Regions from separate parts of the Lentzea sp. NPDC036955 genome, predicted to be linked through region 1. Evidence: riboswitches for the same ligand, from Rfam matches in the RefSeq annotation. Region 1 holds a riboswitch; each other region holds the start of a gene.

Region 1 (9,348 bases):
ATCGCCCACGCGCCACCGTCGGAGCCCATCGGCACGCGCGACATCGACTCGACGCCACCGGCCACCACCAGGTCCTCGAACCCGGACGCGACCTTGGCCGCCGCGAGGTTCACCGACTCCAGGCCGGAGGCGCAGAACCGGTTGAGCTGCACACCGGCGGGACGCTGGTCCCACCCGGCGGCCAGCACCGCCGCGCGGGCGATGTCACCGCCCTGCTCGCCGATCGGGGACACCACGCCGAACACGACGTCGTCCACCGAGGAGGTGTCCAGGGAGTTGCGCTCGGACAGCGCGCGCAGGACACCGGCGGCCAGCTCGACGGGCCGCACGCTGTGCAACGACCCGCGCTTGCCCTTGCCGCGCGGCGTGCGCACCGCGTCGAAGATCAAGGCTTCGCTCATGGCACCCACGCTAAGCCCGGCTCCTGACGCTGGCCATGACCGTGGAGGGTGACCGATTAGCTCAGGAGGAGCTCCATGTGCTCGGGTTCGTCGCAGTCGATGAACCCGAGCCTCCCGTAAAGCCTGCGTGCGGGCAGGTTGTCCTCGTACACGCGCAGCCGCACGACCTTCCAGCCCTCGTCCGCAGCCCACGCCAGCACGCCGTCCACCAGCGCCTCCCCGACGCCGCGGCCGCGGTGGGAGCCCCTGACCCACATCGAGCAGAGGTGCAGGCCGGTGGGCTTCGGCGTGGCACCGACCAGCCCGACCGGCTCCGGGGCGAACGCGATGAGCCTCAGCCCCCGCTCGACGGCCTCCCGCCAGTCGTCCTCGGTGAACGCCTGCTCGTGAGCCAGCGCCGACCCGAAGCCGCCGGGGTCGGTGGCCAGCGCCTCCAGCCGCACGTCACGCCACACCCGCCAGTCGTCCTGGCTGACCCGGTGAATCCGCACACCGGGCAGTCTGACCGACCGAGGTGGTTTTTTCGCTCAGTTTTTCGGGTGACGGGCAGGCGCGGCGGTCATGGCGTCGGCCACCCGCCGGTGGTTTCGTTGACCGCATGGCAGAGCGTCGATCGCGGTGGATGGACAGCGACCTGGACCAGTTGCGCCAGCTCGCGCGCACGTTCATGGAGAAGGAGGTCGTGCCGCACCAGGAGCGCTTCGCCGAGCAGAAGCAGGTCGACCGCGACCTGTGGACCAAGGCGGGCGAGCTCGGGTTGCTGTGCCTGAGCATCCCCGAGGAGTACGGCGGCGGTGGCGGCACGTTCGCACACGAGGCCGTTCTGCTCGAAGAACAGGCACGTGCCGGCGACAGCTCGTGGGGCAACAGCGTCCACAGCGGCATCGTGGCCCACTACCTCAACTCCTACGGCACCGAAGAGCAGAAGCACCGCTGGCTGCCCAAGCTCGCGTCCGGCGAGTACGTCGGCGCGATCGCGATGTCGGAACCCGGCGCGGGCTCGGACCTGCAGTCCATCCGCACGAAGGCGATCCGCGACGGCGACGAGTACGTCATCAACGGCTCCAAGACCTTCATCACCAACGGCGTGCACGCCGACCTCGTGGTCGTCGTCGCGAAGACCGACCCCGGCCAGGGCGCGCAGGGCATCTCGCTGCTCGTGGTCGAGCACGACATCCGGCGCGGCCGCGTGCTCGACAAGGTCGGCATGAAGGGCCAGGACACCGCCGAGCTGTTCTTCGACGACGTCCGGGTGCCCGCGGAGAACCTGCTGGGCGGCCAGGAGGGCATGGGCTTCGTCCAGCTCATGCAGCAGCTGCCGCAGGAACGCCTCATCATCGGCGTCGCCTCGATCGCGGGCATCGAGGCCGCCGTCGACGTGACGCTGAAGTACGTGAAGGAGCGCACGGCGTTCGGCAAGGAGCTGATCAAGTTCCAGAACACCCGCTTCAAGCTCGCCGAGTGCGCCACCGAGGCGGCCGTGACCAGGGCGTTCATCGACGAGTGCGTCGAGAAGCACCTCAGGGGCGAGCTCGACGTGCCGACCGCCGCGATGGCGAAGTACTGGGCGAGCGACCGGCTGAGCCGCGTCGTCGACGAGTGCCTGCAGCTCTTCGGCGGCTACGGCTACATGAACGAGTACCCGATCTCCCGCGCCTGGACCGACGCCCGCGTGCAGCGGATCTACGGCGGCACGAACGAGATCATGAAGGAAATCATCGCGAGGTCGCTGTGAGCGGGCCGCTCGCGGGGCTGAAGGTCGTCGAGCTCGCGGGCCTCGCGCCCGCGCCGTTCGGCTGCATGGTGCTCGCCGACCTCGGCGCGGACGTGGTCCAGGTGCACAAACCGGGCGCCCACCCGGCGGTCCCCGGTGACTTCCTCGGCCGCAACCGGCGCTCGATCGCGGTCGACACCCGCACGCCCGAGGGCGCCGAGCTGGTGCTGACCCTGGTCGAACGCTCGGACGTGCTGGTCGAGGGCTTCCGGCCGGGCGTCACCGAACGGCTCGGCATCGGGCCCGCGCAGTGCCTGGCCCGCAACCCGCGCCTCATCTACGGGCGCATGACCGGGTGGGGCCAGGACGGGCCGCTGGCCGACCGGGCCGGGCACGACATCAACTACATCGCCGTCGCGGGCGCGCTGGAACCGCTCGGCCGGGCCGGCGGGCCGCCGTCGTTCCCCATCAACCTCCTGGGTGACTTCGGCGGGGGAGGGCTGCTGCTGGCCCTCGGCGTGCTCGCCGCGCTGTACGAGAGGGAGCGGTCCGGGCGCGGCCAGGTCGTGGACGCGGCCATGGTCGACGGTGCCGCGCTGCTCACCACGTTCCTGCACGGCATGCGCAACGCGGGCATGTGGTCCGGTGGCCGCGGCGAGAACATGCTCGACGGCGGGGTGCCGTTCTACGACGTCTACGAGGCCGCGGACGGCAGGTACGTGGCCATCGGCGCGCTGGAGGAGAAGTTCTACGCCGACCTGGTGCGCGTGCTGGGGCTGGCGGACGCACCGTCGCGCAACGACCCGGCCCGGTGGCCTGAGCTGCGCGAACACATCGCGGCGGCGGTCAGGACCCGCACCAGGGACGAGTGGGCCGACCTCGCGCGGGACACGGACGCCTGCCTGGCGCCGGTGCTGACCCCGGCCGAGGCGGCGGAGCACCCGTTCACCGCGGAGCGCGCCACCTTCGTGGACGTCGCCGGTGTGCGGCACCCGGCGCCGGCGCCCCGGTTCGACCGGACCCCGGCGGCGGTTCCGACCCCTCCGGTGCCGGTCGGGGCGAACACCGCGGAAGTGCTCGCGAACATGGGTGTGGCGGAAGACCGAATTGCGGAACTGCGGCGGGCTGGAGCAATTGCGTGAACGGTCGGAGGCGCATTAATGACGACACCACGCCGTGACGGAGCGTGATGCCGGGCATTCGGCATCCGGGTGAGGCCCGGTGCACCTGTGTCTTGTCCAAGCTGTGGGATTCGAGGGTCCTCGCGCTCACCTCGTGCCCAGGACATCGGCGCTGGAAACCGGCGGCTTTAGCCGCCATTCGGGTGACAACAGGCCCGGTGCAGACGTGCGGTGGCGGTGGATCCGCCGCCCCGCCTGGCGTGGTGGTTGTTCATCGCACGGGTGAATGAGGGAGCATGTCGGGTGACACGGGCGGTTCGCCGCCCACCTGTGAGCGACATGGACGGAGAGGGACCTGTGAACCTCAAGAAGGTGCTGGTGCTGGCGGGCGTCGCGCTGGTGCTGTTCCTCCTGATCACCCAGCCGGAAGAGTCCGCGTCGGGGGTCCAGACGGCCCTCGGCTGGCTGCGCGAGGGTGCGGAGTCGATCATCACCTTCGTCAGGAGCCTCTTCGGGACGGCCACCCCCGTCGCCTAGTGACCCTCGGTGATCCTCGGCCCTCCGCGTTGAGCCGGACGGGTGGAATGAGGCCAATCACGCACTGGTAACGGGTGTTCTGGCGATTCAGGGTCTGGCGATTGTCAGACCTACCGAATACCTTCCGCTGCAATGGCCGATCCCCGACCGACGAGGAGGCATGGATGGTCGAGGACTCCGGGGTCCACGAGCTGTTGCAGCAGTGGGCGGCTGAACGGTCTGACGACGCAGAGATGCAGGAGGTGAACCGGATCAAGAACGCGTGGCTCGCGGAGGCTCCCCCCTCGGCGCCCGGCATCCCCGTGCAGCGGGGAGGCAGGAGTGGGCCGCGTGGCTTGGTCAAGGTCGACTCGGCGGATCCGGCCTACGTGGCCGCGATGCGCAAGCGGGCGCCGGAGGCACCCGAGGCACTGCTCGCCGCCGCGGCGAGCTACTGGCAGCTGGTGGGCGACGTCGCCGAGGCCGAGCAGTGGTGGGACGCGGGCATCAGCCCGCTGGACCAGCGCGCGCTCGACTACCGCGCCGCCGGCCTCACGCCTGCCGACCTCGGAAGGCGCCTGGGACCGATGACGGTTCTCCAGCACCTCCGCCGCGGTTCGGCCGCGGCCTGGTGCGTTGCTCGTCTGCAGAGGCAGCGCCGGGACGGCGTGGCGTAGGAGAAGCGGGCTGTCGAGGCATCGGCAGCCCCGAAGTTCACTCGCAAACGGGCACGCGCGCTCCCGTGGCGCGCTACCCCTCACGGGTGGCCTCCTGACAGGAGGCCTCACCCCAGTAGTGTGGAGGTCGTGCGCGGCCTCCTTACTCCCCAGCGTGTGCTGATCGCGCTCGCCTGTCTGGCGGCGCTGGTCCTCTGCTGCGGGCTCGCGTGGTGGCAGTGGCAGCGCTTCGAGTCCGCGAGCGGCACGTTCCAAAACCTCGGGTACGTGCTCCAGTGGCCGCTCTTCGGCCTCTTCCCCCTCTTCATGGTGTGGCGGTTCCGCCGTCTCGCGCGCCAGCGCCGTGACGAGGCTCTCTCCGCACCGGAGCCGGTTGCACCCCCCGTCGCACCGGTGACTACCGTTGACGCCGTCAAACCCGCGCCTGTCGAGCACTTCGACGACGAAGAAGACGCGGAGCTCGCGGCCTACAACCGCATGCTCGCGGACCTCAACGCGCGGGACGGTCGTTGAGCGAAGGCGGGCAGATGAAGGGTGCGTTGACCCGGTTCCGGGTCATGGCTTACGTGGTCGGTGTCTTCCTGCTGCTGCTGGTCGTGGCGATGGTGCTGAAGTACGCCGCCGGCATGGACCAGGCGATGAAGGTCGTCGGCCCGATCCACGGGTTCCTCTACGCCATCTACCTGGTGCTTTCGGTCGACCTGGCGCTGAAGCTGCGCTGGTCCATCAAGGGCACCGCGCTCGTGCTGGTCGCGGGGACGATCCCGTTCCTGTCGTTCTGGGCGGAGCGCAAGGTGGTGGAGAAGACTGCTCAGGGCGTGCCGCTGTGACGTTCGGCCTGCTAGCGTCTGGGGCAACCAACTGAACACGGCCGTCGATGTCGCGCGGGAGAGCTCCCTTCAGCGGGAGCGCCGAAGGAGCAACTCCTCCCCGGAATCTCTCAGGCACAGATACCGCACGACGAAGGCAACTCTGGAAAGCAGGCTCATCAGGAGCCTCGCCCACGGTGCAAGTCGCTCCGGCGACGAAGCTCTCAGGCTCATGACAGAGGGGGAGGCTCGCTCTGGTGAGGAGTCTCCGGTGGACCGTGTCATTCTTCTGTTGCCTCAGCCGGCCTGGCCCGGCTCTTCGGCGCACCCTGGAGGAGCGTTCTGATGTCCCGCCTCACGCCACTGAACGCTGAGCACGAGTCGCTCGGCGCGATGTTCACCGACTTCGCGGGCTGGAAGATGCCGCTGCGCTACTCCAGCGAGCTGGCCGAGCACCACGCCGTGCGCACCACCGCTGGCCTGTTCGACCTCACGCACATGGGTGAGATCGTGCTGACCGGGCCGCAGGCCGGTGCCGCGCTCGACTACGCGCTGGTCGGCCACATCTCCGCGCTCGCGGTCGGCAAGGCCCGCTACACGATGATCACCCAGGCCGACGGCGGCGTGGTCGACGACCTGATCGTCTACCGGCTGGGCGACGAGGAGTTCATGGTCGTCGCCAACGCCTCGAACGCCGCCGTGGTCGCCGAGGCGCTCGTCGAGCGGGCCGCCGGGTTCGACACCGCCGTCACGGACAGGTCCACGGACTACGCGTTGATCGCGATCCAGGGCCCGAAGTCGGTGGAGGTCCTCGCCGGACTGACCGACACCGACCTGTCGACGGTGAAGTACTACGCCTCCTACCCCTCGAAGGTGGCCGGGGTGGACGCGCTGCTCGCGCGCACCGGCTACACCGGCGAGGAGGGCTTCGAGCTGTTCGTCGCGCCCGACGACGCCGCCGCAGTGTGGACGGCGCTGCTGGAGGCCGGGCAGCCGCACGAGCTCAAGCCGTGCGGTCTCGGCTGCCGCGACACGTTGCGCCTGGAAGCCGGAATGCCGTTGTACGGCAACGAGCTGACCACCTCGCTCACCCCGTACCACGCGGGTCTCGGCCGGGTCGTGAAGCTCGACAAGCCGGGCGACTTCGTCGGCCGCGAGGCGCTGACCGAGGTGTCCGAGTCCGATGTGGACTCCGTGCTGGTCGGTCTGAAGACCCCCGAGCGCCGCGCGCCCCGCCACGGTTACGCCGTGCTGAACGGCGACGAGGTCGTCGGCGAGGTGACCTCGGGCGCGCTGTCGCCGACCCTGGGCTACTCGGTGGCGATGGCCTACGTGAACCGGGCGAGCTCCGCGCCCGGCACCCCTCTGCTGGTGGACGTCCGCGGCAAGAAGCAGCCGGTCGAGGTCGTCGCACTTCCGTTCTACAAGCGCGCCAAGTAGGGAGATCCTCCAGATGTCCGACCAGTTCAACGCCTCCCTCGCGGAGTACGACCCCGAGGTCGCGCAGGCCGTTGCGGCCGAGCTGGCGCGCCAGCAGGGCACCCTCGAGATGATCGCCTCGGAGAACTTCACGCCGGTCTCGGTGCTGCAGGCCCAGGGTTCGGTGCTGACCAACAAGTACGCGGAGGGCTACCCCGGCCGCCGCTACTACGGTGGCTGCGAGCACGTCGACGTCGTCGAGCGCCTCGCCATCGAGCGCATCAAGTCGCTCTTCGGCGCCGGTTTCGCCAACGTCCAGCCGCACTCCGGCGCCCAGGCCAACGCCGCCGCGATGTTCGCGCTGCTGCAGCCCGGCGACACGATCCTCGGCCTGGACCTCGCGCACGGCGGTCACCTGACCCACGGCATGCGCATCAACTTCTCCGGCAAGCTCTACAACGTCGTGCCGTACCACGTCTCCGACGGTGACGGCCGCGTCGACATGGCCGAGGTCGAGCGCCTCGCCACCGAGCACCGCCCGAAGCTGATCGTCGCCGGCTGGTCCGCCTACCCGCGCCAGCTGGACTTCGCCGAGTTCCGCCGCATCGCGGACTCGGTCGAGGCCTACCTGATGGTCGACATGGCGCACTTCGCGGGCCTCGTGGCCGCGGGCCTGCACCCCTCGCCCGTCCCGCACGCCCACGTCACGACCACGACGACGCACAAGACCCTCGGCGGTCCGCGCGGCGGCGTGATCCTGTCGAACGACGCCGACATCGCCAAGAAGATCAACTCGGCGGTGTTCCCCGGCCAGCAGGGCGGTCCGCTGGAGCACGTGATCGCCGCCAAGGCCGTGGCGTTCAAGCACGCCGCGTCGGAGGAGTTCGCCGACCGCCAGCGCCGCACCCTCGACGGCGCCCGCATCCTCGCCGACCGCCTCTCGCAGCCCGACGTCGCGCAGGCCGGCGTGAAGGTGCTGACCGGCGGCACGGACGTGCACCTGGTCCTGGTCGACCTGGTCAACTCCGAGCTGGACGGCAAGCAGGCCGAGGACGTGCTGCACCGGATCGGCATCACGGTCAACCGCAACGCGGTCCCCAACGACCCGCGCCCGCCGATGGTCACCTCGGGTCTGCGCATCGGCACCCCGGCACTGGCCACCCGCGGCTTCGGCGAGGGGGACTTCACCGAGGTCGCCGACGTGATCGCCGAGGCCCTCAAGCCGGGCGCCACGATCGACGAGCTGCGCGCCCGCGTCGAGGTGCTGGCCGCGAAGCACCCGCTGTACTCCACGCTCTGACCCTGCTCTGACCCTGTGGCAACGAAGGGGCGGCACCGGACCTCCGGCGCCGCCCCTTCTCCGCCTGTTCGAACGTCACGCGGGGGCCCCGCGTTTCCCTGTGGGGAACGCGGGGCCCCCGCGTGACGTGAAAGACCACTCGATCGGGTGAGAGCGGAACGACGGGAACCCCGGCCCCTTCCCCAGGGCCGGGGTTTCGCGTGTCAGGGTGTCGTGTGTGTCAGGTGGACCGTCCTAACGGGATGGTCGTTGCAAGGGGACTAGGCCGCGGGCACCGTCACGCCGGGGGGAAGGCATTCGACGTTGCGCTTGCCGTCGGGCTGGATCACGAACCAGGTGTTGCCGACGCCCTGGCCCTTCCAGGCGCCCGGCTTCGGGTCCTGCGAGTAGGCGTAGAGCGCCCAGCCGTCGATCGCGACCTGCTTCTTGCCGTCAGCGCGGGTGATCAGCGAGACGAGCTTCGAGTCGATGCCCTCGACCTGCGGGATCGTGTCCGACAGCAGCGGCGGCCACGTGATGGCGCACTGGCCGTTGCAGTTCGACTTGCCTTCCGGCTTCGGGGTGTCCTTGTCGAAGCGGTACATCGTGCGGCCGTCGCCGTCCTGGACGACCAGGCCCATCTTGTCGACCGGCTTGCCGACCAGCTTCAGCGAGCTGACCGGTGCGGCTGCGGGGGGCTGCTGCGCGGCCGGGGTCTCCGGTGCCTGCTGCTGAACCGGGGTCTCGGGCGCCTGAGCGGGTTCCTGGAGCACCGGGGGCTGACCCACGTCGCCGTAGTCACCGAGGACGCCCAGGTCGGTTTCGGTCTGTGCCACCGGCTTCGAGTTCGTGCCACTTCCCGTGGCGCTCCAGACACCAAGACCCAGCACAACTGCCAGTCCCGCGGCGAGCCCGATGGCAATGCGGTTACGTCGGATCACACTCATGTCCTCCTTGTCCGTCGTTCGCTCTACCGGGCCATACGGGCGTGGTTGCGTCTCGGTTCAGAAACGAACCGAACCTCTTGCCGTCCCGAACGTCAGGCGGAGCCGGTTTCGCAGGAGGTGCAGGGTGGTCGTCGCTGGTCAGCTGGCAGGAGTGGCGGAACGGGTGCTGGGTGCGCCGCTTCCGATCGGGATTCGGGCGTGGGACGGGAGCGTGGCCGGCCCACAGGACGGGACCGTGCTCGTGCTCCGCTCCCGCGACGCGCTGCGCCGGCTCGTGTGGAGCCCGAACGAGCTCGGGCTCGCGCGGGCGTACGTGAGCGGCGAGCTCGACGTGGAAGGCGACCTCGCGGCCGGGCTCTCCCAGGTCTGGGGGCTGGTGCGGCGCGGCGTCACGCGCAGGCCGAAGCTCACCGAGGTGGTGCGGCTCGCGCTGGACCTCAAGGTGGTCGGGCGCAACCCGGACGC
Region 2 (9,348 bases), on a different contig from region 1:
AGGCCCACCCCGCGGCAGCCGTCGAGCTGCGCGCCGAGGTGGTCGAGCAACCGGGAGAGGAGCTCCGGCCCGAATTTCACCTGGTCCACGCGGACACGTTAGGCCGCGCCGATCGGACTGACGAGATGGGTGGTCATCGGCGCACGACGAACGGTTGCGCGAGCAACGACGTGGCCATCCGCCGCGCTTCGGCCCCGAACAGCTCGGCGCGGCATTTGATCCAGTTAACGCTCCGGACCCGGAACGGACACGTGTTCTGAACCACAGTCAGCCAGAATTCGTTCACAGGGATAACGCCGGAGCCCCGGTGGCCGACATCCCTGATGTCACGGAGGGACTGAGATGAGAACCGCCATGGAGACCGAGCCGCAGCCGGCCGAGCAGCTGCCCACCGCGCCGTGCAGCGTGGTGTGGAGCCGGGGTCACGCGTACGTGCTCGAGGGTTTCCGCGCCCGCTGGGTGGGCCGCGACGACCGCGGTCGCCCGTGCTCGCTCACCGGTGCCGAGATGCAGCGCCGCGGCTGGACGTTCACCCGGACGGCCTGAGCTCCCCCCACCCCACCGGGCCCCGTCCCCCGACCGGCCGCGCAGCTCCTGCGACCACCCGCACCGCGTGCCGTGACGCCATCCGGCAGCCCGTGCGCGGCCACTCGTTTAGAGTGCGGGTGTGCGTGACCCGGCTGATCGCCTGCTGACGATTCCGAACCTGCTCAGCGTGTTGCGGCTGGCCGGTGTTCCGCTCTTCCTGTACCTGTTGCTCGGACCCCGCGCCGACGGCTGGGCGCTGCTCGTCCTCGTCTTCGCGGGCCTGTCCGACTGGCTGGACGGCAAGCTCGCCCGCTGGCTGAACCAGATGAGCCGGCTGGGCGCGCTGCTCGACCCGGCCGCCGACCGCCTCTACGTGTTCTGCACGCTGCTGGCGTTCGTGGTCAGGGACATCGTGCCGCTGTGGATCGCACTCGTGCTGGTCGGGCGCGAGGTCGTCGTCGGCATCTGCCTGCTGGTCCTGCGGCAGCGCGGCTGGGGCCCGTTCGAGGTCACCTACCTGGGCAAGGCCGCGACCTTCAACCTGCTGTACGCGTTCCCCCTGCTGCTGCTCGCGCAGGGCGACTCGGCGTGGGCGCAGCTCGCACTCCCGTTCGCCTACGCGTTCACCGCGTGGGGTGCAGCGCTGTACCTGTGGTCGGCGCTTTTGTACGTCTACCAGTTCTTCTCGGCCCTGCGGGTCACTCCCGGAAAGGCCGCGTGAAAAGATCACCCCATACAGGTTCAGCACGAGGAGCGCAGTCAGTTGATTCCCGAGGAGCTTCGTTACACCGAGGAACACGAGTGGGTCGCCACAACAGGTGAGAACACCGTGCGCGTCGGCATCACCGACTACGCCCAGGAACAACTCGGTGACGTGGTCTTCGTCCAGCTGCCCGAGGTCGGCCACACCGTCTCGGCCGGCGACACGTTCGGCGAGGTCGAGTCCACCAAGAGCGTGTCGGACCTCTACTCGCCGCTCGACGGTGAGGTCGTCGCGATCAACGACGCCCTGGTGCAGTCGCCGGAGTCCATCAACTCCGACCCGTACGGCGAGGGCTGGATGGTCGAGCTCCGCCTGAACGACCCCGAGGCGGTCGAGGGGCTCTTGGACGCCGACGGGTACAAGGCGTTGGTGGAGAAGGAGTGACGTCGATCTTTCGCCGGATCTTCGGCCGGAAGGGGAGGCGCTCCTCGGGGGGCGACTCGAACGCGATAGGTTTTACCGGAAACGACGGACCCAGCAGCAGGAGGAGAGCTCAGGTGAGCACGAACGACGGCCCAGGCGTTCCGCCGGAGCAGTCCCCGGAGCGGACCTCCGTCTTCCGGGCGGACTTCCTCCAGGAGATGGAAGGCGGCGCCGAGGCGCCCGCACAGGAGCCGGCCGTTGCCGGTGTCGACGCCCTTCCCGCCGGTTCCGCGCTGCTCGTGGTGAAGCGCGGCCCGAACGCCGGTTCGCGGTTCCTGCTGGACCGCGACACGACGAGCGCGGGGCGCCACCCCGACAGCGACATCTTCCTCGACGACGTGACGGTCTCGCGCCGCCACGCAGAGTTCCGCCGGGAGGGCGGCGAGTTCGTCGTGATCGACGTGGGCAGCCTCAACGGCACCTACGTCAACCGCGAGCCGGTCGACCAGGCCGTCCTCGCGAACGGCGACGAGGTCCAGATCGGCAAGTTCCGCCTGGTCTTCCTGACCGGTCCCGGCTCCGCGGGAGCCTGACGGTCCGGGGCCTGCCGGTCCCGGGTCTGCGGGATGACGAGCGTCGGGGCGGTGCTCACGCAGCTCCGCCCCGAGTTCCACCGTGCAGTGCTGTTGCCGTCTTCTCCACTGTTTTGCGCCATTGAGCAGTTCGCCGCGCTCCGCGGGAGTTTTCCTGCGTCGAGCCCGAACGCACTCGTGCGCTGACCGCCTTTGCGCGGAACTCCTGCCGGTTCGCCGTGCTTTCCGGGAATCGGCCGGCCTCTTCCGCTCGTTGTACCCGGTGCGGGGAAGAGCGGGTTCGAGCGGCCATCGTCTTGATCACGTTCTGCCCGCAACGATTGAGCACACGGCCCGCTTGGCGGGTAGCGTCGAACGCGTGTGCCGGGGGATGCTCGGAGACGTTCCGGGTACTCCCCAACGAGTCAGAGGGAGGCGAGACCCGATGAGCGAGATGCGTGTCGTGGGCGTCCGGGTGGAGCTGCCCCAGAACCAGCCGATCCTCCTGCTGCGCGAAACCGAGGGTGAGCGGTACCTGCCGATCTGGATCGGCTCGGTCGAGGCCACCGCGATCGCGCTGGAGCAGCAGGGCGTGCGACCGGCCCGCCCGCTCACCCACGACCTGCTCAAGGACGTCATCGGGGCGCTGGGCCGCAACCTCGAACAGGTGCGGATCACCGACCTGCAGGAGGGCACGTTCTTCGCCGAGCTCGTGTTCGACGGCGACGTGCGCGTGTCCGCCCGCCCGTCCGACTCGGTGGCCCTCGCACTGCGCGTCGGCGTGCCGATCCACGCGGAGGAGTCCGTGCTGGCGGAGGCCGGTCTGATCATCCCGGACGAGCAGGAGGACGAGGTCGAGAAGTTCCGCGAGTTCCTCGACTCCGTGTCCCCCGAGGACTTCCGGGGCGCCGACACCTGAGTTCCCCCGACTGTCGCTGACCGTCTTGTTCGGACCCGGCGCCGATCGGTGGGGTGTCCCTCGATCGGACTACTTTCCGCACATCATGGCCGCTAAACAATCACTAAACGTCACCTGAACGTCCTAGTTCGGGTGACGGTGCGGACCCCCGCCTCAGGTTGGGGGCCAACACTCCCCGCGCGTCGCGTTGACCTGCCCTCGGAGCGGTCTTACCGTCGAACTCGAGTGGACGTCGCCGGTCTGCGCGAGTGGACCAGGCGGCTTGACGGCCCCGACTTTCGTGGCCGTTGGCGAGGGGAGGCAGGCGTGGTCGAGGAAGCGCCCTTGCGGGCCGAATCCGGGCAGCAGGGTGAGCTGTTCCCGGACTCCTCGCTGCCGGACGAACTCGTCGGCTACCGGGGACCCGCGGCGTGCCAGATCGCCGGGATCACCTACAGGCAGCTCGACTACTGGGCCAGGACCGGCCTGGTCGCGCCGACGGTGCGGATGGCGCACGGCTCCGGCAGCCAGCGGCTCTACTCCTTCAAGGACATCCTCGTCCTGAAGGTCGTGAAGCGGCTGCTGGACACCGGGGTCTCGCTGCAGAACATCAGGGTCGCCGTCGACCACCTGCGCCGCCGCGGCGTGCAGGACCTGGCGCGGATCACGCTCTTCTCCGACGGCACGACCGTCTACGAGTGCACCTCCCCCGAGGAGGTCGTCGACCTGCTCCAGGGCGGGCAGGGCGTGTTCGGCATCGCGGTGAGCGGTGCGATGCGGGAGATCAGCGGGACCATCCACGAGTTCCCGGCCGAACGTGCGGACGGCGTGGAGATCGCGCCGATGACCGAGGACGAGCTGACCCGCCGCCGCCGGGAGCGCGCCACCGGCTGACCCGCTGTCGCCGGCTCAGCCGGTTCCGTCGCTGAGACGTAGGTCGCGTCGGTGGGGACTGGCGGGCCTGCCTGCGGGTACTCTTCACGGGTAGTCGCTGAACTCAGGCGGGAGAGACCGGGTGCTGCACCCGGCGCCGAAGGAGCAAGTTCCTCCCCGGGAACCTCTCAGGCACCCAGGACCGCGTGAGCGAGACGCCTCTGGAAAGCGGATCTCTCGAGATCCCGCCGACGGTGAAAGCCCGCTCTCGTGGCGGGTGAACCTCTCAGGCGCCCGATGCCGGGTACGGACAGAGCGGGGAGGGCACCAGGACACGTGTGCCCGCAGCCCCCCGGAGGCGTTAGATGACGCAGGACCGCATTCCGCTCGCCGCTCTCGAGCACGGCACCCCGTTCGCGGACCGGCACGTCGGCCCGCGCCCCGCCGAGCTCGCCCGCATCCTCGACGTGATCGGTGTCGGATCGCTGGAGGAGCTGGCGCAGCACGCGGTGCCCTCGTCCATCCACGAGCGCGACCTGGTGCTGGACCTGCCGGCGCCCGCCACGGAGACCGAGGCGCTGGCCGAGCTGCGCGCGCTCGCCTCCCAGAACCGGCCGATGACCCAGATGATCGGCCTGGGCTACTACGACACCGTGACGCCGGGCGTGATCCTGCGCAACGTCCTGGAGTCGCCCGCCTGGTACACCGCGTACACGCCGTACCAGCCGGAGATCTCGCAGGGCCGCCTGGAGGCGCTGCTGAACTTCCAGACGATGGTCGGCGACCTGACCGGCCTGCCGATGGCCAACGCGTCCATGCTGGACGAGTCGACCGCCGCCGCCGAGGCCATGACCCTGGTGCGCCGCGCGGGCAGGGCGAAGTCGAACAAGTTCGTCGTGGACGCCGACACGCTGCCGCAGACGCTGGCCGTGATCGAGACCCGCGCCGAGCCGCTGGGCATCGAGGTCGTCGTCGCCGACCTGTCGCAGGGCATCGAGGGCCTGGGCCTGGGCGGTGACTTCTTCGGCGTGCTGCTGTCCTACCCCGGTGCGTCCGGTGTGGTCCGCGACCAGGCCGCGCTGGTGGAGGAGATCCACGCCGCCGGCGCGCAGGCCGTCGTCGTCGCCGACCTGCTGGCGCTGACGCTGCTGCGCCCGCCCGGTGAGATCGGCGCGGACGTCGTCGTCGGCACCACCCAGCGCTTCGGCGTGCCGATCGGCTTCGGCGGCCCGCACGCCGGCTACATGGCCGTCCGCTCCGGCCTGGAGCGCCAGCTGCCCGGCCGCCTCGTCGGCGTCTCCGTCGACGTCGACGGCTCGCTGGCCTACCGCCTGGCGCTGCAGACCCGCGAGCAGCACATCCGCCGTGAGAAGGCGACCTCGAACATCTGCACCGCGCAGGTGCTGCTCGCCGTGATCGCGTCGATGTACGCGGTCTACCACGGCCCCGAGGGCCTGCGCGCCATCGCGACCCGCGTGCACCGCCTGGCCACCGTCCTCGCGACGGGCCTGTGCGAGGCCGGTCTCGACGTCGTGCACGGCGAGTTCTTCGACACCGTGCAGGTGCGCGTCGAGGGCCGTGCCGCCGAGGTCGTCGCGAAGGCCCGCGAGCTCGGCATCAACCTGCGCCTCGTGGACGCCGACGTCGTGGCGGTCGCTTGCGACGAGAAGACCACGCGTGCGCACGTCGTCGCCGTGTGGGAGGCGTTCGGCGTGACCGGGTCCGATGTGGACGCGATCGACACCGACACCGCCGACGGCATCCCGTCGGACCTGCGCCGCACCTCGGACTACCTGACCCACCCGGTGTTCCACGCGCACCGCTCCGAGACCGCGCTGCTGCGCTACCTGCGCGCACTGTCCGACAAGGACGTCGCGCTGGACCGCAGCATGATCCCGCTCGGCTCCTGCACGATGAAGCTGAACGCGACCGCGGAGATGGAGTCCATCACCTGGCCCGAGTTCTCGACGCTGCACCCGTTCGCGCCGGTCGAGGACGCGAAGGGCCTGCTGACGATCGTGTCGGACCTGGAGGCGTGGCTGGCCGAGGTCACCGGCTACGACGCCGTGTCGCTGCAGCCGAACGCCGGCTCGCAGGGCGAGTTCGCCGGCCTGCTGGCGATCCGCGCCTACCACCGCGCCAACGGCAACTCCGCCCGTGACGTCTGCCTGATCCCGTCGTCCGCGCACGGCACGAACGCCGCGTCCGCCGTCATGGCCGGCATGCGCGTCGTCGTCGTGAAGTGCGACGACAAGGGCAACATCGACATGGGCCACCTGCGCACCACGGTCGCCGAGCACGCCGACGACCTGGCCGCGATCATGATCACCTACCCGTCGACCCACGGCGTGTACGAGGACACCGTCCGCGAGGTCTGCGGCCTGGTCCACGACGCGGGCGGCCAGGTGTACGTCGACGGCGCGAACCTCAACGCGCTGATCGGCCTGGCCCGCTACGGCAAGTTCGGCTCGGACGTCTCGCACCTGAACCTGCACAAGACGTTCTGCATCCCGCACGGCGGCGGCGGCCCCGGCGTCGGCCCGATCGGCGTGAAGTCCCACCTCGCCCCGTTCCTGCCGAACCACCCGCTGCAGCCCACCGCGGGCCCCGAGACGGGCGTGGGCCCGATCTCCGCGGCCCCGTGGGGTTCCGCGTCGATCCTGCCGATCTCGTGGGCGTACGTGCGCATGATGGGCGGCGACGGCCTGCGCCGCGCGACCCTGACCGCCGTGGCCGCGGCGAACTACGTGGCGCGCCGCCTGGACGAGCACTACCCGGTCCTCTACACCGGCGAGGGCGGCTTCGTGGCCCACGAGTGCATCCTCGACCTGCGCCCGATCACCAAGGCCACCGGCGTGACGGTCGACGACGTGGCGAAGCGCCTGGCCGACTACGGCCTGCACGCCCCGACCATGTCGTTCCCGGTCGCCGGCACCCTGATGGTCGAGCCCACCGAGTCCGAGGACCTGGCCGAGATCGACCGGTTCATCGACGCCATGATCGCCATCAAGCGCGAGATCGACCGCGTCGGCGCCGGCGAGTGGCCCGTCGAGGACAACCCGCTGCGCAACGCACCGCACACCGCGGCCTGCGTGACCGTCGGCGAGTGGGACCACCCGTACACCCGCGAGGAGGCCGTGTACCCGGCCGGTACCGGTGCTCCGAAGATCTGGCCGCCGGTCCGCCGCATCGACGGCGCGAAGGGTGACCGCAACCTGGTCTGCTCCTGCCCGCCCCTCGAGGCCTACAGCAGCTGATCCACACCGCGGAGGAGGGGCGCACCCAGGGGCGCGCCCCTCCTCTCACGCTCCGACCGGACAGGTCTCGTCGCCGCAGTTCTCCTGCTCGGTGATGCCCGGCCTGGTGAGGTCGTGCTCGAACGCGAAGTGGAAGCAGTCCGGGTGCATCCGCTCGAACAGCTCGAAGTCCTCCGGGGCCAGCTCCACGGCCTCACCGCACCGCTGGCACGTCTGTTCCTCTGCCACGGTGGAATGGTCTCATCCGCGCCGGGCGAACAGCACCGCGCCGTCCTCGCCGAGCAGCCACTGCGCCTCGACCGCGAACCCGGCGTCGCGCAGCCACGCCGCCACCCGCTCCGGCCGGCGCAGGTGGACGTGCACGCGCATCGGGTGCCCGCCGTAACCCCGCGTCTTCAGGTTCGTGCGGTCGCCGACGTGGAAACCCAGCTGCAGCAGCCCGCCCGGCCGCAGCGCGTCCCGGAAGTGCCCGAGCACGACCGGGACCAGCTCGTCCGGCACGTGGATCAGCGACCACCAGGCCAGCACCCCGCCGACCCGGTCGCCGAGCGGGTCGGTCATCGACCCGACCTCGAACCGCAGCCCGGGGTGGTTCCGCCGGGCGAGCGCGACCATGGCGGGGGAGAGGTCGATCCCGAACGCGTCCGCGCCGAGCCCGTGCAGCAGCGCCGTGACGTCGCCGGGGCCGCAGCCGACGTCGGCGACGGGACCGTCCACCTCCTCGGCGAACAGCCGCAACGCCGCCCGCAGGTGCGGCATCCCGTCCAGCAGGCCGCGCGTGTAGTCGGCGTAACTGGCGGCGACCGTGTCGTAGGACTCGCGGGTGTCTGCCAGCCAGTCGGTCACGCCGGGAACCTACTCCTCGAACGGCTCCGCGCGGTGCCTTCCGGACAACGCCAGCGACGAGATCCACGTGTCCGGGTCACCGTCCCAGTCCATCGCCCTGATCTGGTCCACCGACCGCCGCCCGCCGATGGCCCGCATCAGCTCGAACGACGTCGTGCGCAGCGTCCCCTCCGGCTCGCCGTGCCCGAGCACGCGGTCGCCGTGCTCCAGCACCACCCGCAGCGCGGGCACGTCGTTCTCCCGCATCCGCTGGTCGAGCTGCTGCAACGGCCGGGTCAACGCCGCACGCACCACCTGCGGGTCCCGGTCGCCGGGCACGCCCAGCGCGGCGCGCAGGTCGTGTTCGTGCGCCACGACCTCGGCGATCAGCACCGAGCCCATGGGCGTGTCGAAGAGCGGAGCGGCCAGCTCCCGGTTCGCGTCCCACTCGGCGAAGGCGTCGTCGAGCGAGTTGCCGCGGCGGTCGCGCACCTGCCGTTCACCCCACTCGCCGGACTCGACACCGTCGAACCGGCGGTCCGCGAAGTCGCGCAGACCGCCGGCCAGGTGCGCCACCACGTCCTTGACCGACCAGCCGGGGGTCGCCGCGACGGGCGTCTGCGGGTCCCGGCCGCGCACCAGCTCGGTGATGCGCTGCTGGGCGGCGTCGTAGACGGGGGCGTTGGTCATGGGCTCAGACCTCGTACTCCAGCGCGTAGGTGCCGCTGCCATCCTCCGCCCAGTCCACGGTCACCGCACCTTTCGCGCCGAGGAACCGCCCGGTGCCGTCGACGACCTCGATCGACCCCTCCACAGCGGACCGGTAGGCGCCGACGTGCCGCAGCACCAGCGTGCCCTCGTCCGTGGTGACCTCCTCGATCGCGGTCGTCCACGCCACGTCGTCGCCGTAGTACATGAGGTACCGGCAACTGCCCGTACCGCTGATGTCGCCCGCGTACCCGAACTGGACGTGCGCCTCGGTGAGCTTGCGGCCCTCGACGTCCCGGTAGGACCGGCCGTCCCAGGTCTTCTCGTCCCAGCTCTTCACTTCGATGGTTCCGGTTGCCTTCATGGACCCCACCCTGCTGGCAGAACCTGACAGTTCGTGTCAGGTTTGTGGCATGAAGTCGAGCCGGCTCATCCAGGTGCTCCTGTTGTTGCAGTCCCGCGGCCGGATGACCGCCGACGAGCTGGCGGCCCGGCTGGAGGTCTCGCCCCGGACCATCTACCGCGACGTCGAGGCCCTCGGCGCCGCCGGCGTCCCCATCT
Region 3 (9,348 bases), on a different contig from region 1:
CTCGACCGGGCGCTGCAGGCGTCGCTGGGCAACCTGCCGGCGCTGCCGGGCCGGTCGCTCGTGCTGATCGACACCTCGGGGTCGATGACCTGCACGGGCTACTCGGCGCGTTCGAAGGTCACGCCGGCCAAGGCCGCGGCCGTGTTCGGCGTGGCGCTCGGGGCCAAGGGCGAGCAGGTCGACGTCCACGGGTTCGCGACCGGCGTGTTCCGCCACGAGCTGCGGCGAGGGGCGTCGGTCATCAGCGAGGTCGACCGGTTCCTGGGCAGGGTCGGTGAGGTCGGGCACGGCACCGACGTCATCGGTGCGCTGAAGAGCTCGTACCGAGGGCACGACCGGGTGTTCATCATCTCGGACATGCAGACGGTCGCCGGGCCGGGCGGTGCCGGGGTCGACGACGTCGTGCCGCGGCACGTGCCGGTCTACGGGTTCAACCTGGGCGGGTACCGGCAGGGGGCGTTCGCGTCGGGCACGGGGAACCGGCACGAGTTCGGCGGCCTGACGGACGCGACGTTCCGCGCGGTTCCGCTGATCGAGGCGGGGCGCGACGCCGACTGGCCGTTCTGAGCAGGCAGGCCCGCACACGCGCTGTGTGCGGGCCTGCCGTCCGAGCGAGCACTAACTTTTCGTAAGTGCAATGGGGTACCCTCGCGGACATGGAGTTCACCGTGTTCGCGAAGGCGTGCCCGTCACGTCCCACGCTGGAGCACGTCACCGGCCGGTGGGGCAGCCTGACGCTGAGCGCGCTGGTCGACGGGTCGCTGCGGTTCAACGAGCTGCGCCGCCGGGTCGACGGCGTCAGCGAGAAGATGCTGTCCCAGACGTTGCACGCGCTGGAGCGCGACGGGCTCGTGCACCGCGACGCGCAGCCGACGAACCCGCCGCGGGTCGACTACAGCCTCACGCCGCTCGGGCGCGAGACGGCGGAGAAGCTGATGGCGTTGATCGTGCTGCTGGAGTCGCGGATGCCGGACGTGATCGAGGCCCAGCGCCGGTACGACGCCAGGCCCTGACCGGCCTCAGCACTCGATGACGTTGACGGCGAGACCGCCGCGCGCCGTCTCCTTGTACTTCACCGACATGTCCTTGCCGGTGTCCCGCATGGTCTTGATGACCTTGTCCAGCGACACGAAGTGCGAGCCGTCGCCGCGCAACGCCATGCGCACCGCGGTGATCGCCTTGACGGACGCGACGGCGTTGCGTTCGATGCACGGGATCTGCACCAGGCCGCCGATCGGGTCGCACGTGAGGCCGAGGTTGTGCTCCATGGCGATCTCGGCGGCGTTCTCGACCTGCTCCGGGGTGCCGCCGAGGACCTCGGCGAGACCACCGGCGGCCATCGAGCACGCGGAGCCGACCTCGCCCTGGCAGCCGACCTCGGCGCCGGAGATCGAGGCGTTCTCCTTGAACAGCACGCCGATGGCGCCTGCGGTGAGCAGGAACCTCACCACGCCGTCGTCGTTCGCACCGGGCACGAACCTGGTGTAGTAGTGCAGGACCGCGGGCACGATGCCGGCCGCGCCGTTCGTCGGTGCGGTGACGACCCGGCCGCCGGCCGCGTTCTCCTCGTTGACGGCCAGCGCGAAGAGCGTGACCCAGTCCATGACGCGCAGCGGGTCGGTGACGAAGTGCTCGCCCTCCAGCCGTTTGCGCATCTCGGCGGCGCGGCGGCGGACCTTGAGACCGCCGGGCAGGATGCCCTGCTCGGTGCAGCCGCGTTCGACGCACTCCTGCATCACGTGCCAGATGTGCAGGAGCCCGGCCCGCACCTCCTCCTCCGAGCGCCACGACAGCTCGTTGGCCATCATGATCTCGCTGATCGACAGGCCGGTCTCTCGGCAGCGCGCGAGCAGCTCGTCGCCGGTCAGGAACGGGTGCGGCAGCGGGGTCGAGTCGGGTTTGATGCGGTCGCTGCCGGACGCGTTCTCGTCGACGACGAAGCCGCCGCCGATCGAGTAGTAGACGGCGTGCTCGACCGGCTCGTCACCGCGGAACGCCTCGAAGCTCATGCCGTTGGGGTGCAACGGGAGCGACTTGCGGCGGTGCATGACGAGGTCGCGGTCGTGCGCGAAGCCGATCTCGTGCGTGCCGCCGAGCCGCAGCCGTCCACTCGCGACGATCTCCTCGACGCGGTGGGCGGCGGCCGCGGGGTCCACCTCCTCCGGGAGGTTGCCCTCCAGGCCGAGGAACACGGCCTTGGGGCTGCCGTGGCCGTGCCCGGTGGCGCCGAGCGAGCCGAACAGCTCGACGTGCACGCGGTCCACTTCGGACGCGCGGGCGCCGAGCTTCTCGACGAACATGGCGGCGGCGCGCATCGGGCCGACGGTGTGCGAGCTGGACGGCCCGATGCCGACGGAGAACAGGTCGAAAACGCTGATCGCCACTGATCAGTCCTTCGTGGTGGGTGCGAGCGGGTCAGTCCGAGGTGAGCTCGGCGTACTTGGCCGCGGTGAGCAGGTCCTCCGCGGAGTCCACGCGCACCTTGAACAGCCAGCCGGCGCCGTACGGGTCGGTGTTGATGATCGCCGGGTCGTCGACGACGGCGGTGTTGACCTCGAGGACCTCGCCGGTGACCGGGGAGAACAGGTCGCTGACGGACTTGGTGGACTCCAGCTCGCCGCAGACCTGGTTGGAGACGACCTCGGCCCCGACCTCGGGGAGCTGGACGAAGACGATGTCACCCAGCGCGTCCGCGGCGTACTCGGTGATCCCGCAGGTCAACGGGTCCTGGGTGCCCGGCGTCCAGTCGACCCACTCGTGTTCGGCGGTGTAGAGCAGGTTCTCGGGGAACTCCACGGCGACTCCTCTGGCAGATGACGGGCAGGAAACGTGCGCCCCCTCCGCCGTGCAGAGTTGCCTACCCCGAGTGGTCTTGCTGCCTGAGAGTGTGCGGGAGCTTGCCCCTTCGGCGCCCCGACCAGCTCGTCGAGGTCTCTCCCACCCGGGTTCTGGTGCCCGTCAGGGGCACCGCGGCCGTTATTCAGTTCCGGTGGGAACGCTATGTGGGCCCGCCACCGGGTGTCAACGCGGGACCGGTACAGGCGTGGCGCAGGTCGCTTTGTCCCAGCAGCACAACCGGCCTGGTCCCGAACAGTGCAACCCGCACAGTGACATGACCTCCCGGCTGCCCCACATTGTGAGATAGCAGCCAGCCGAAACGGAGGAGTCATCGTGCGGATCGCCGTTCCTCGCGAGATCAAGAACCACGAGTACCGCGTCGCCCTCACGCCGGCCGGGGCCCACGAGCTGACCAGCCGGGGCCACGACGTGTACGTCGAGCAGGGCGCCGGTCTGGGCTCCGCGATCACCGACGAGGAGTACCTCGCCGCGGGTGCGAAGGTCCTCCCGACCGCCGACGACGTCTGGGCCGAGGGCGACCTGGTCCTCAAGGTCAAGGAGCCGATCGCGGAGGAGTACCCCCGCCTGCGCTCCGGCCAGACCCTCTTCACCTACCTGCACCTCGCCGCCGACAAGCCGCTGACCGAGGCCCTGCTGGCCTCCGGCACCACGGCCATCGCCTACGAGACGGTGCAGCTGCCGAACCGCTCGCTGCCGCTGCTCGCCCCGATGTCCGAGGTCGCGGGCCGCCTCGCCCCGCAGGTGGGCGCGTTCAGCCTGATGAAGCCCTCCGGTGGCCGCGGCGTGCTGCCCGGCGGCGTCCCCGGTGTCGCCCCTGCCCGCGTTGTCGTGATCGGCGGCGGTGTGGCCGGTGTCAACGCCGCCACCATCGCCGTCGGCATGGGCGCCGACGTGCAGATCCTCGACACCAACGTCGACCGCCTGCGCCAGATCGACGCCCAGTTCCAGGGCCGCCTGCGCACGCTCGCGTCCAACTCGTTCGCGATCGAGCAGGCCGTCCGCGAGGCCGACCTGGTCATCGGCGCCGTCCTGGTGCCGGGTGCCGCGGCCCCGAAGCTCGTCTCGAACGCGCTGGTCGCGGAGATGAAGCCGGGTTCGGTGCTCGTCGACATCGCCATCGACCAGGGCGGCTGCTTCGAGGACTCGCGCGCCACCACGCACGCCGAGCCGACCTACGAGGTCCACAACTCGGTGTTCTACTGCGTCGCCAACATGCCCGGCGCCGTCCCCCGCACCTCCACCTACGCGCTCACCAACGTGACGCTGCCCTACGCGGTCGCGCTGGCCGGCAAGGGCTGGGAGAAGGCGCTGAAGGACGACCGTTCGCTCGCCCTGGGCCTCAACGCGCACGCCGGTCAGCTGACCAACGGCCCGGTGGCCGAGGCGACCGGCCTGGTGCACACGCCGCTGGAGTCCGTGGTCTGAGAGCCAGTCGGATGGAGGAGCCCCCGCACGCGGAGCACGCTGCGGGGGTTTCGCCTTTCACGGGCGCGCCTCCTCGCGGTCACCGCAGCGCGGCCACCCGCGCCTTGACCCCGTCGATCACGCAGTCCAGCCCGAACTCGAACTGCCCCTCCAGCGACCACAGCTCCTGCTGGTCCAGCATCTCGACGTAGCGGGGGTGCTTCTCCCGGTACAGGTCCGCGATCCGGCCGAGGTCCGGTGGCGGTTCGTCGTGGCCGCCGCGGCTGCGGAAGTTCGCCTCCGCCGTCGTGTACCCGACGACGAAGCTCGACACCGCCGACATCGCCTGCGACGCCTGGACCATCGTCAGGCCGGCCGCCCGCATGGGTTCGAGCATCGCGTCGGCCATGGCGACGGCGTTGGGACCGATGGTGGTGAACTCGCCGATGCCGCGCACCCACCACGGGTGTGCGAGCGCGAGGCGGCGGAACGCGTGCATCATCTCGCGCAGCGCAGGTTCCCACGCGGCGCCGGGGGCCGGGCGCGGGAACTCGCCGTAGATCTCGTCGAGGCACAGCTCGATGAGCGCGTCCTTGGTGGGCACGTGCCAGTACAGCGACATCGGGGCCGCGCCCAGCTCGGCGGCGAGCTTGCGCATGGACAGCTTCGCCAGGCCGTGCTCGTCCAGCACCTCCATCGCCTTGCGGACGATGGCCTCCCGGCTCAGGCCGAGGTGCTGGCCGCTCGCCGGCCTGGGTTTGCCGAACCACACGCTGTCCACGGCTCGATACTAGGCACGCCGCAGCAGCACGCTCGCCACAACACCTCCCAGGAACACGGACACGGCGCCGGCCACCAGGCTGACGCTCATGCCCGACGAGAACGCCTCGCGCACCACGGTCAGGTCCGCGCCGCTGTGCAGCGCCTCCGACAGCGACCGTCCCGGCACTCCGTCGGGCAGCGCGGCGACGAACCGCGCGGACAGCAGCGCGCCGAGGATCGCGATGCCGAACGACGAGCCCAGCTCGGTCAGCGTGGACGACAGGCCGGAGGCGATGCCGGCGCGTTCCGGCGGGATCGCGCCCATCAGTGCGTTGACGGCAACCGGTTGGGCCACACCGACACCGACGCCGATCAGCACCAGCCCGGCCAGCGTCGGCGGGTAGGTGGTGCCGATCGAGAGCAGCACCACGCCGCCCGCGACGACCGTCATGCCGAGCAGCATCGCCTTGGCGGCACCCAGTTTCAGCACGAGCTGACCGAGGGTGTTGCTGGTGACGAGCAACGCGATCGCCATCGGCGCGACGCGCAGGCCCGCCTCCAGCGGGCTGTAGCCGAGCACGCCCTGGAGGTGTTGCGTCAGCAGGAAGAGCGAGCCGGCCATGCCGAACGCCGCCAGCACGCCCGACGCCACGGCACCGGTGAACCGGCGGTCGGCGAAGAACCCGAGGTCGAGCATCGGGTCGGTGGTGCGCCGCTCCCACCACGCGAACACGGCCATCGCGACCAGCCCCAGTGCGAGCGGCACGCCGAACTGCGGCGAGCCGAACCCGTTCTCCGGCACCGAGATCACCGCGTACACGAGCGAGACCATGCCGATGATCGACAGGACCGAGCCGAGCACGTCCGGCCTGCGCACGGCCGGGTCCTTCGACTCCGGCACCAGGAACGCCACCGCCGCGATCGCGAGCAGCGCCACCGGCACGTTGATCAGGAACACCGAGCCCCACCAGAAGTGCTTGATCAGCGCGCCGCCGATCACCGGACCGGCCGCGAAGCCGAGGCTGGTGACCGCGGCCCAGATGCCGATGGCCTTCGGGCGTTCCTCCTCGTCGAACAGCTGCATCAGCACGGCCAGCGTGCCGGGCATCAGCAACGCCGCCCCGACGCCCATGAACCCCCGCGCCGCGATCAGCGCCTCGGACGAGTCCGCGCAGGCCGCCACGGCACTGCCCGCGCCGAACAGCGCCAGCCCTCCCAGCAACGCCCGCTTGCGGCCGAACCGGTCGCTCAGCGAGCCGGTCGTGAGCAGCAGGCCCGCCAGCGCCAGCGAGTAGGCGTTGATCATCCACTGGATGTCGGCGGTGCTCGCGCCCAGACCGGTGGAGATGGACGGGATCGCCACGTTCAGCACGGTGTTGTCCAGCACCACGACCATCACGGACAGGCAGAGCACGCCGAGCACGGCCCAGCGCTGCGGATGTGGCTGCACGCCGACGGTTTCTGTCGTGGTCGCACTCATGAAAACCTCCCCCTTACGGTGTACGATCAACTTACAGCGTACGAGACTGCAGGGCGCAAGGGGGTTTTTCTGAACAAGAGGGAAGAAGTGGGAAAAATAAAGGGCGGCCGCGCTCAACCAGCCTGGGGGTCACTGGGAGCGGGGCCGCCGGGACCAAATATAGCGGCTCTTCGGCGGTGGCGCCCAGCACCCCCGCCGAAACGCGACCCAAAAGTTGCCTCGACCAGACCACCGCCCGTGTCCCGCTCATCCGGCAAACGAGTGAAATCCCCCGCTGCCGGTGCGCCGAGCAGGGCCGACGGCCGATGAAGCAGGAGTCGGGTGTCCCTCGAAGGGAGATTCCATGGCTGAACCACAGGGCTGGATCCACTGCCACGACCCGTTCGGTCGAGACAGGTCGATGACCGTTCTGGTGGAGAACGACCGGGTTCTGCTGGTCGCACCACCGGGCGAGGCCGCTGTGATGTCCGCCACCCAGACGCGCCGGCTCGGCTCCCTGCTCGACCAGGCCTCGGCGAAGATGTGATGGACGAGGTCCTGCGCGACGCGGTGCTGCACCGGTTGGCGCTGCTGGAGGAGGTGGCCGAGCAGGGCGCGGCCGAGGCGCTGGTCCCGTTGGCCCGCACCGAGATCCACCGCCTGGCGGACGGCTGGCGGTTGCTGCTCACGCTGCACCAGCCCGACGAGGACGGCCGGTGCCGGACGTGCCCGAGCCGGCTGCGGTGGAGGCGGCGCTGGCCGTGCCAGGTCTGGAACACGGCACACCGGCACCTGATCGGAGAGGGGCTGCCGCACCGGGAACGCCGCGGGCCGCTGCGCAACCCGTTCACCCGATCCGGTGCGATCGCCGAAGTGCCCCCGCGGACCCCCGCCGAGCCCACGCCCGAGCTGCCGATCTTGACCGACGCACCGCAGGTGGTGCACCGCGCGCCGGTCGTGTCGCGGCCAAAGCACGCGTTGCCCGACTGACCATCAGGCAGGATGGGCCGCATGCATGACGGCAGCGGCCTCATCGCGGTGCAGAACCTGACCAAGCAGTTCGGTTCGGTCGCCGCGGTGCAGAACCTGAGCTTCACCGTGTCACCCGGCAGCGTGACGGGCTTCCTCGGCCCGAACGGCGCGGGGAAGACGACGACCCTGCGCATGTTGCTGGGACTGGTGAAGCCGACCAGTGGCATCGCGACGATCAACGGCAGGCCGTTCCACCAGCTCGGCCAGCCCGGCCGCGTGGTGGGCGCGGTGCTGGAGGCGCAGGGCTTCCACCCGGCGCGCACGGCCCGCAACCACCTGCGCGTGTACGCGGCGGCGATCGGCGTGCCGGACGCGCAGGCCGACCAGGTCCTCGGACTCGTCGGCCTCGCGTCCGCGGCGGACCGCAACGTCGGCGGGTTCTCGCTGGGCATGAAGCAGCGGCTGGCGCTGGCCACCGCGCTGCTCGGCGACCCGCAGGTGCTCGTGCTCGACGAACCCGCGAACGGCCTGGACCCCGAGGGCATCGCGTGGCTGCGGACGTTCCTGCAGTCCTACGCGCGCATGGGGCGCACGGTGCTGATCTCCAGCCACCTGCTGGCGGAGGTCGAGCAGACCGTCGACCAGGTGGTGATCATCTCGCGCGGGCAGACGATGTTCTACGGCCCGCTGGACCAGCTGCGGCAGTCGCAGCGCAAGCGCGTCCTCGTGCAGCCGTCGGACGTCAACTCGCTGGCGACCGCCCTGCGCACGGCCGGCGTGCACGTCGAGCAGCTGCCGGACGGGCGGCTCGCGGTGTCCGGTGTGGACGCCAAGTACGTGGCGGACACGGCGTTGCAGGCGAACGTGTCGATCTACGGCATCCAGGAGGAGCAGGTCGACCTCGAACAGCTGTTCTTCCAGCTCACCAGTGGCCAGTACGCCGGGTACGCGCCGGCGCCGTACCAGCAGCAGCAACAGCAACAGGGTGGTTGGGCCTGATGGGCAACCTCGTACAGGCGGAGCTCCGCAAGACGACCACGACCGGGCTGTGGTGGGGGCTGCTGATCCCGACCGCCGTGCTGGCGCTGGGCTGGGGGCTCGCGACCGGTCTGCTCGGGCAGTTCTTCGTCGACCTCGCGTCGTCGTCGGACGTGGACGAGGTGTCGGACTTCCTCGGCGTGACGCCGGACCAGTGGAAGATCTCGCTCTTCGGCATCGCGCGGGCGATCAACGTGTCGACGATCTTCCCGTTGATCTTCGGTGCGCTGGCCGTGTCCGGTGAGATCCAGCGGCGGACGATCACCACGACGTTCCTGACCGCGCCGTCGCGGATGCAGGCGATGCTGGCCAAGATGCTGGTCTACGTCCTGTGGGGCGCGATCTACGGCCTCGCGATCATGGCCTTCATCGCGCTGGGCGTGGTGCTCACCTCGAACTCCGGGCAGCTGCCGGACGCGGGTGGCTGGGCGATGCTCACGCTGGTCTGCGTGCTGTCGTCGATCCTGATGACGATGTTCGGCGTCGGCGTCGGGGCGTTGATCCCGAACGTCGCGGGCTCGGTCGTGATCCTGATCCTGTACTTCCTGGTGATCGAGAACGTGCTGCACTTCGTGCTCGCCTACCTCGAGGTGCCGTCGGTGATCGGGTTCCTGCCGAACGGGTCGATCAACGGGTTGACCGGGTCGGTCGCGGTCGACCTCTTCCTGTCCACGGCCGGTGTCGTGCCGCCGGAGATCGAGGACGTGCTGCGCGCCATCGCGGGTGCGTCCGGCGCGCTCGACTGGTGGTGGTCGGGACTGGTGTTCGTGGCGTGGGCCGGCGTGGTCTTCGCGGGCGGCTGGGCGGCGACCCAGTCCAAGGACATCACCTGACCTGCGGTTATCACGATTGTC

The links. A riboswitch is a leader RNA that binds a small molecule or an ion and turns the genes downstream of it on or off. The one in region 1 is predicted to bind glycine.
Region 2: linked by a shared signal. The riboswitch ahead of gcvP (aminomethyl-transferring glycine dehydrogenase) and the one ahead of gcvT (glycine cleavage system aminomethyltransferase GcvT) in region 1 are both predicted to bind glycine.
Region 3: linked by a shared signal. The riboswitch ahead of gcvH (glycine cleavage system protein GcvH) and the one ahead of gcvT (glycine cleavage system aminomethyltransferase GcvT) in region 1 are both predicted to bind glycine.

What each region holds. Positions count from the first base shown of each region.
Region 1 covers NZ_JBVJRC010000007.1:108,709-118,056, reverse strand. Annotated here, with positions in the region: gene ACZ7CF_RS24285 (acetyl-CoA C-acetyltransferase) at 1-401, opposite strand, end outside; gene ACZ7CF_RS24280 (GNAT family N-acetyltransferase) at 458-892, opposite strand; gene ACZ7CF_RS24275 (acyl-CoA dehydrogenase family protein) at 1,000-2,136, shown strand; gene ACZ7CF_RS24270 (CaiB/BaiF CoA transferase family protein) at 2,133-3,257, shown strand; gene ACZ7CF_RS24265 (hypothetical protein) at 3,594-3,773, shown strand; gene ACZ7CF_RS24260 (helix-turn-helix transcriptional regulator) at 3,938-4,429, shown strand; gene ACZ7CF_RS24255 (hypothetical protein) at 4,586-4,942, shown strand; gene ACZ7CF_RS24250 (DUF3817 domain-containing protein) at 4,957-5,259, shown strand; glycine riboswitch at 5,305-5,395, shown strand; glycine riboswitch at 5,397-5,484, shown strand; gene gcvT (glycine cleavage system aminomethyltransferase GcvT) at 5,584-6,678, shown strand; gene glyA (serine hydroxymethyltransferase) at 6,692-7,957, shown strand; gene ACZ7CF_RS24235 (COG4315 family predicted lipoprotein) at 8,218-8,772, opposite strand; gene ACZ7CF_RS24230 (class I SAM-dependent methyltransferase) at 9,068-9,348, shown strand, end outside.
Region 2 covers NZ_JBVJRC010000008.1:90,344-99,691, forward strand. Annotated here, with positions in the region: gene ACZ7CF_RS27185 (ANTAR domain-containing protein) at 1-89, opposite strand, end outside; gene ACZ7CF_RS27190 (hypothetical protein) at 343-546, shown strand; gene ACZ7CF_RS27195 (CDP-alcohol phosphatidyltransferase family protein) at 668-1,249, shown strand; gene gcvH (glycine cleavage system protein GcvH) at 1,292-1,675, shown strand; gene garA (glycogen accumulation regulator GarA) at 1,789-2,247, shown strand; gene ACZ7CF_RS27210 (bifunctional nuclease family protein) at 2,672-3,145, shown strand; gene ACZ7CF_RS27215 (MerR family transcriptional regulator) at 3,452-4,018, shown strand; glycine riboswitch at 4,117-4,212, shown strand; gene gcvP (aminomethyl-transferring glycine dehydrogenase) at 4,363-7,254, shown strand; gene ACZ7CF_RS27225 (hypothetical protein) at 7,300-7,482, opposite strand; gene ACZ7CF_RS27230 (class I SAM-dependent methyltransferase) at 7,495-8,100, opposite strand; gene ACZ7CF_RS27235 (maleylpyruvate isomerase family mycothiol-dependent enzyme) at 8,110-8,769, opposite strand; gene ACZ7CF_RS27240 (DUF3224 domain-containing protein) at 8,774-9,151, opposite strand; gene ACZ7CF_RS27245 (helix-turn-helix transcriptional regulator) at 9,201-9,348, shown strand, end outside.
Region 3 covers NZ_JBVJRC010000005.1:460,835-470,182, reverse strand. Annotated here, with positions in the region: gene ACZ7CF_RS19545 (TROVE domain-containing protein) at 1-567, shown strand, start outside; gene ACZ7CF_RS19540 (winged helix-turn-helix transcriptional regulator) at 657-1,013, shown strand; gene ACZ7CF_RS19535 (L-serine ammonia-lyase) at 1,020-2,384, opposite strand; gene gcvH (glycine cleavage system protein GcvH) at 2,416-2,796, opposite strand; glycine riboswitch at 2,858-2,950, opposite strand; gene ald (alanine dehydrogenase) at 3,172-4,284, shown strand; gene ACZ7CF_RS19520 (TetR/AcrR family transcriptional regulator C-terminal domain-containing protein) at 4,364-5,044, opposite strand; gene ACZ7CF_RS19515 (MFS transporter) at 5,054-6,505, opposite strand; gene ACZ7CF_RS19510 (hypothetical protein) at 6,849-7,031, shown strand; gene ACZ7CF_RS19505 (hypothetical protein) at 7,031-7,474, shown strand; gene ACZ7CF_RS19500 (ABC transporter ATP-binding protein) at 7,496-8,455, shown strand; gene ACZ7CF_RS19495 (ABC-2 transporter permease) at 8,455-9,327, shown strand.